One region of the Cyanobium sp. Lug-B genome, then DNA from elsewhere that is predicted to be linked to it. Evidence: predicted binding sites of a transcription regulator. Region 1 holds the regulator's gene; the other holds the start of a gene.
The links. The regulator NtcA, encoded in region 1, controls nitrogen genes in cyanobacteria. The targets are predictions, from matches to a motif close to GTANCNNNNGNTAC.
Positions count from the first base shown of each region.

Region 2: a site for NtcA is predicted at 2,322-2,335, ahead of queF (preQ(1) synthase). Genes of this name have one in related genera too.

Region 1 is NZ_JAGQBM010000049.1:19,070-22,507, reverse strand. It holds gene KBY81_RS12025 (DUF3084 domain-containing protein) at 1-1,085, opposite strand, end outside; gene ntcA (global nitrogen regulator NtcA) at 1,161-1,826, opposite strand; gene rph (ribonuclease PH) at 1,969-2,745, opposite strand; gene KBY81_RS12010 (ATP--corrinoid adenosyltransferase) at 2,910-3,438, shown strand, end outside.
Region 2 is NZ_JAGQBM010000015.1:40,142-43,579, forward strand. It holds gene KBY81_RS05765 (cytochrome c biogenesis CcdA family protein) at 1-484, shown strand, start outside; gene KBY81_RS05770 (cytochrome c biogenesis protein ResB) at 481-1,800, shown strand; gene queF (preQ(1) synthase) at 1,802-2,218, opposite strand; gene KBY81_RS05780 (P-II family nitrogen regulator) at 2,435-2,773, shown strand; gene KBY81_RS05785 (TlyA family RNA methyltransferase) at 2,814-3,438, opposite strand, start outside.

The sequences.
Region 1 (3,438 bases):
GCATCGAACTGGAGGCCGTTGGCCAGGGTGCCCTGGCGCTGGACCTTGGCGAAGGCGGCGGCCAGCAGCAGGTTGAGGCGGCTGCGGACGGCTTCGGGATCGCGCACGTCGGGCTCCAGGGAGGTGCGGGAGAGCACCTCCCCCTGCTCCACCACCTGACGGTTGGGGCGCAGGTCGGGGAAGGCGAGCACCTGGGCCTCGCCCCGCAGCACGTTGGCGGCCGAGCGGATGCTGACCACCCAGGTGCCGGGGGTGGCGAGCAGCGATTCCAGCCGGGTGATGTCGCTGCGGGGCACCAGCAGGATCTGGCGGTTGGGGGGCTGGCCGGGCAGCAGCAGCTGGAAGGCGGCCCGGTTCGACTCCTGCAGCAGGGCATCGATCACCTGCTTGGCCTGGTCGGGGCGCTGCAGCTGCACCTTGGCGGTGGCCAGGGGCTGGCCGCTGGCGATCACCACGTCGCCGCGGCGCAGGGCGATGACGTTGGTCTCCAGGTCCTTGAGTTCCTTGGCGCCGGCGGCGATGCGGCGGCGGACGCTGGCCAGTTCGGCCTCGGTGCGGCGGATCTCGGCGTCCCGGCCCTGCACCTCCCGGCTGAGCCGGAACCGCTCGGCCTCCAACCGGGCGCGCTCCGCCTGCAGGGGCTGCAGCTCGCGGCGCAGGGTGTCGACGCGGCGCTCGGCGGCCAGCAGCTGGTCGCGGGCGCGGCGCTGGCTGGCCAGGGCCTGGTCACGGCGGCGTTCGGCGGTGATCAGATCGAGGCGGCTGCGCTCCAGTTCGCCCCGGGTGCGGGTCAGTTCCCCCTCGTTGCGCTTGAGGGCGGCGCGGCTGTCCCGCAGGCGGTCCTGGATCTGGTCGAGCTCGAAGAGCCCCACCCGCAGGCGCTCGCTCACCAGCAGCATCAGCCCCAGCGACACGGCACTGATCAGGCTGCCGGTGAGCACCGTGATCACCACGGCGGTCTTGCGGGGCCGCAGGTTGAACAGGCTGAGGCGCGCCTTGCCCACACGGCTGCCGAGCCGGTCGCCCAGGGTGGAGAGAACTCCGCCGAGCACCAGGAGCGCGAGGATCAGCAGCCAACCCGACACCTTCCGAGCCCCGGTTCCGCGATCCACCAAGTATCCCTGCCGGTGGACTCGCGGCACCCGGCGGCGACCGCCCGATCAGCTGAACCGCTTGGCCAGGGCGATGGGATCGAAGACGGTGATCTTCTTGCGGTCGATCTGGACCAGGCCGTCGTTGCGCAGGTCGCCCAGCAGGCGGGTGATGGTGACGCGGGTGGAGCCGATCGCCTCGGCGATGGCCTGGTGGGAGAGGCGCAGGTCGATGGTGATGCCCTCGGTGCCGGGGACGCCGAAGTCGCGGCAGAGCACGAGCAGGAAGCTCACCAGCCGGGAGGACATGTCCCGGTGGGTGAGGGTCTCGATCATGGTCTCGGTCTGGAGGATGCGGGAGGAGAGGCCCTGGAGCAGCAGCAGGCCGACGCTGGCGTCCTGCTCGATGGCCCGCCGCACCGAGGTGGCCGGGGCCGTGACCATCTCGACCCGGGTGAAGGCGATGGCGTGATAGAAGCGGTCGGAGCGCTGGCCGGTGAGCAGGGAGAGCACCCCGAAGAGGCTGTTCTCGCGCAGCAGGGCCACGGTGATCTCCTCGCCCGACTCGTAGACGCGCGAGAGACGCACGGCACCGCGCCGCAGCAGGTAGACACGCTCGGCGGGGTCGCCGGGGAAGAAGATCGTCTTGCCGCGCTCGATGGTCTCGACGCTGCTGCCGGCCAGGCCGCGGATCACATCCAGCAGGGTGGTGGCCATGGTGCCGGGGGCGCCCATGGGGGTCACGGAGCCGGGGGATCCGCTGGATGGGCTGCTGGGGTAGCGGCTGAAGCCACGCGTAGCGCCGACCATCAAGGCGTGGCGATTGGTGATGAACCTATGGATCGGTCTGGCCGATCCATGTAGCCAATGACACTCTTTAGCCGGTCGTCCGTGCGGCTGCAACCACGCTGGGCCCGGCCGGCGCCCCAGCCAGGGCCCGGTGCTGGACCTCCTGCAGGGCGCGCAGGCCCGGTTCGGCCAGATCCAGCAGGGCGTCGAGGCGGGAGCGGGAGAAGGGGGCGCCCTCGGCGGTGCCCTGGATCTCCAGCAGCCGGCCCTGCTCGTCCATCACCACGTTGAGGTCGACCTCGGCGCGGGAATCCTCGGAGTAGTCCAGATCCAGCAGGGCCACACCGTCCACCAGGCCCACCGACACGGCCGACACCTGCTGGCGCAGGGGCGAGGCGGCCAGCACCCCCTGCTGCTGGAGGCGCCCCAGGGCGGCGGCCAGGGCGATCCAGGCGCCGGTGATCGAGGCGGTGCGGGTGCCGGCGTCGGCCTGGAGCACGTCGCAGTCGACCAGCAGGGTGCGCTCGCCGAGGGCCTCCAGATCCAGGGCGGCCCGCAGGCTGCGGCCGATGAGGCGCTGGATCTCCTGGGTGCGGCCGGAGAGCTTCATCAGCTCGCGGCCCTGGCGGCTGGGGGTGGAGGCCGGCAGCAGGCGGTATTCGGCGCTGAGCCAGCCGCTGCCGGAGCCCTTGCGCCAGCGGGGCACCTCGGGATCGAGGCAGACGCTGCAGAGCACGCGGGTGCGGCCGGCGGCGAAGAGCACCGAGCTGAGGGCGAAGCCCATCGGGTCCCAGTCGACGGCCACCGGGCGCAGGGCATCGGCGGTGCGGCCGTCGTTGCGGGGGGCGTCGGCGGGAGTGGTCACGCGGCCTTTGGCGGAGCCGGGCCAGCGTAGGTGGCGCCGGTGGTACGTCTGTTCCCAGCCACTACCGATGGTGTGCCGGGCTGGCGAGGGCCGCTACATTCGGGAGGTGAGCGGCCGGGGCGATCCGTCCGGACCTTTCACACCAACGCTTCCGTGGGGTGTCCATGACCGCCAGCCTCATCGACCCCGGCCACCCCCGGCGCACGGCCGCCCCGGCGCGCACCGAGCCCCTGGCCCTGGTGCCGCCGCTGCGGTTGGTGAGCCAGCCGGAGGGGTTGCTGCAGATCCACACGGCGCCGTTCCGGGGCAGCTTCGCGGCGGTGTTCAGCCAGGCCCTGCGCAGCGCCGGGCTGGGCAGCCGGGTGCTGGTGAGCCAGTTCCTCAAGGGGGGCGTGGAGCAGGGGCCGGCGGGCAGCCTGACGCTGTGCGGCCGGCTGGAGTGGCTGCGGCCGGGCACCCCCCACTGCCTGGATGGGCCGCCGGGGTCCCAAGGGGAGGAGGGGGCCACGGCCGAGGAGGCGCTCGAAGCGGTGGCGGAGGTGTGGGAGGTGAGCCGCGAGCGGCTGCTGAAGGGGGATCTGGATCTGCTGGTGCTCGATGAGCTGGGTCTGGCGATCGCCCTGGGGTATCTGAGCGCCGAGGCGGTGATCGAGGCGCTCGAACAGCGGCCAGCCCATCTGGATGTCATCCTGA
Region 2 (3,438 bases), on a different contig from region 1:
GGCGGCCCTGGTGCTGCTCGGCCTGGCCAGCGGCCTGATGGGCCGCCTCTACGGCCGCATCCCCGGCCAGCTGCCCCTGCTGGTGGCCGTCGTGGCCGTGGTGATGGGCCTCAACCTGCTGGGTGTGCTGCGGCTGCCGTTGCCGGCCGGCCCCGACCCCGAACGCTGGCGGCGGCGGGTGCCGGCGCCGCTGGCCCCTTTGGCGGCCGGCCTGGCCTTCGGCCTGGCCGCCACCCCCTGCACCACCCCGGTGCTGGCCGTGCTGCTGGCCTGGATGGCCCAGACCGGCCAGCCCCTGGTGGGCCTGGTGCTGCTCGCCTGCTTCGGTGCCGGCCAGGTGATGCCCCTGCTGCTGGCCGGCACCGTGGCCGCCTCCCTGCCCGGATTGCTGCAGCTGCGCCGCCTGGGCCAGTGGGTACCACCGATCAGCGGTGTGGTGCTGCTGGCCAGCGGCGGCCTCACCCTGCTGTCGGTGCTGCCATGAGCGGCACGGCAGCCTCCCCCTGGCGCCCCCTGCAGCGCCTGGCCGCCTGGATCTCCGACCTGCGCCTGGCGATCGGCCTGCTGTTGGTCATCGCCATCGCCAGCGGCATCGGCACAGCCGTTCCCCAGAAGGAGGAGGCCGGCTTCTACCACCAGCTCTACGACCCCACCCCCTGGCTGGGGGTGCTGGACGGCGACGGGGTGCTGCGCCTGCAGCTGGATCATGTGTATTCCAGTGGCTGGTTCCTGGCCCTGCTGGCCTGGCTGGGCCTGTCGCTGATCCTGTGCAGCTGGCGCCGCCAGTGGCCCGCCCTGCAGGCCTCGCTGCGCTGGATCGACTACCGCAGCCCCCGCCAGCTCAGCAAGCTGAGCGTGGCCGAAACCCTCGTCACCGACCATCCCGTCGCCGGCCTGGAGCGGCTGGAGGCCGATCTGCGCGGCGCGGGCTGGCAGATCCATCGCCAGGACGACCGCCTGGCGGCCCGCCGGGGGGTGCTCGGCCGGGTGGGTCCCCTGCTGGTCCATGCCGGCATGGTGGTGCTGATGGTGGGGGCCGCCTGGGGCGCCCTGGGGGGCCAGCGGCTGGAGCGCTTCCTGGCCCCGGGCCGGGAGCTGGAACTGCTTGACAGCCGCGGCAGCACCCAGGTGACCCTGGCCCTCGACGACTTCCGCATCCAGCGGGATCCCGCCGGCCGCCCGGAGCAGTTCTCCTCCAGCCTGCGGCTGATCACCCCCGGCGATGCGGCCACCACCACCGAAGCCGCCATCAGCGTCAACCACCCCCTGCGCTACCGGGGCATGACGCTGTATCAGGCCGACTGGTCCCTGGCGACGATCAGCCTGCAGCTGGGCCGCAGCCCGGTGCTGGAGCTGCCCCTGCAGACCTTCCCCCAGCTGGGCGACCAGCTCTGGGGGCTGGTGCTGCCCACCCGCCCCGATGGCACCGAGCCGGTGCTGCTGAGCCTCACCAGCGAACAGGGGCCGGTGCAGGTGTTCGGCCCCGATGGCGTGGCCCTGGCCCAGCTGGTGCCGGGCGGCGAGGCCCAGGAGGTGAAGGGGCTGCCGATCCGGGTGGCGAGCGTGCTGCCCGCCAGCGGCATCCTGTTCAAACGGGACCCCGGTGTGCCGCTCGTATACACCGGCTTCGCCATCGCCCTGGCGGGCGGTGCCCTGAGCCTGGTGGCCACCCGCCAGCTCTGGGCCATCGCCGATGGGCCCGGCGGCCGGCTGCACGTGGCGGGCCTCTGCAACCGCAACCTCACCGCCTTCGCCGCCGAGCTGCCGGCGCTGCTGCAGCGGCTGGAACCCCAGCCCTGACTCAGCAGGGCCGGCGCTCGCCGTGGCTGACGCGCACCACGGTGTGCACGTTGCCGCGGGGATTGAAATCGGCCTCCAGCTGCATCCAGAGGGGATCGCAGGCGGCCACCAGGTCGTCAAGGATCCGGTTGGCCGCCTCCTCGTGGGAGATGGAGCGGTGGCGGTAGCCGTTGACGTAGAGCTTGAGGGCCTTGAGCTCCAGCACCCGGGGGCCGGGCTGGTACAGCAGCCGCAGGACGGCGAAATCGGGGTAGCCGGAGAAGGGGCAGGTGCAGGTGAACTCCGGCAGTTCGATGGACACCTCGTAGGCGCGACCCTCGCGGGGGTTGGTGAAGCAGACCAGCTGGGCCTCGGCGATGGCCCGCTCCCCGTACAGGGGGGTCACGGTCTGGGGCTGGTCGGCGACACCGGAAGCCATGGTCAGCAGGACAGGGAGACGGATTTTGACCGTACAGGAGCTGACCCATGGCGCGGAGGCCAGGCCAGGAGCCGCGGCCGCCCGTCAGCGGCCCGGAGCGGGCGTAGCAACCGTTACGACGACCCCGGCAAGGCTCGGCGGTAATGGAGCCGTCCCTCCCTTCAGGCGGGGACTCTGAGAGACTCCAACCGTCGCCTTCCTGACCGCAGCACAGCCATGAAGAAAATCGAGGCCATCATCCGCCCCTTCAAGCTCGAGGACGTGAAGATCGCCCTTGTCAATGCGGGCATCGTCGGCATGACCGTGAGCGAGGTGCGCGGATTCGGCCGGCAGAAGGGGCAGGTGGAGCGCTATCGCGGTTCCGAATTCACGGTCGAATTCCTGCAGAAACTCAAGCTCGAGATCGTCGTCGACGACGACCGGGTGGCCACCGTGGTCCAGGCGGTGCAGGATGCCGCCCGCACCGGCGAGATCGGTGACGGCAAGATCTTCATCAGCACCGTGGACTCGGTGATCCGGATCCGCACCGGCGACCTCGACAGCGGCGCCATCTGAGCACCCGGTTCCTGCCGCCCTGACCCTGGCCGTGGGCCCCTCAGGCCCCGGCCAGGGTCTCCTTCACCAGCTCCGCGATCCTGCCGGACCAGTCCGTGCCCTCGGAGGGAGGTTCGGCGCTGGCCCCGCCCGGCACCAGCCAGAGCAGGTATTCGTGGTTGCCGGCGGGCCCGGTGAGGGGCGAGGCCACCAGTCCCGCGGGGTGCCAGTCCAGCTCCTTCGCGGCGGCGATCACGCCGGCGATGGCATCGGCGTGGGCCGCCGGATCCCGCACCACGCCCCCCTTGCCCACCCGCTGGCGCCCCACCTCGAACTGGGGCTTGACCAGCAGCAGTGCCTCACCCGATCCCACCAGGAGGGCCCGCAGGGCCGGCAGCACCCGGGCGAGGGAAATGAACGACACATCGGCCACGGCCAGATCGGGCCAGGCATCGCCGTCGCCGTAGAGCAGCTCCGGGGTGAGGTGGCGCAGGTTGGTGCGCTCCCGCAGCACCACCCGTTCATCGGTGCGCAGGCTCCAGGCGGTCTGGCCGTAGCCCACATCGATGCCGTACACACGCACGGCCCCGTGCTGCAGCAGGCAGTCGGTGAAGCCGCCGGTGGAGATGCCGCCGTCGAGGCACACCCGGCCCCGCACCTGGATCGGCAGGGCCGCCAGGGCCCCT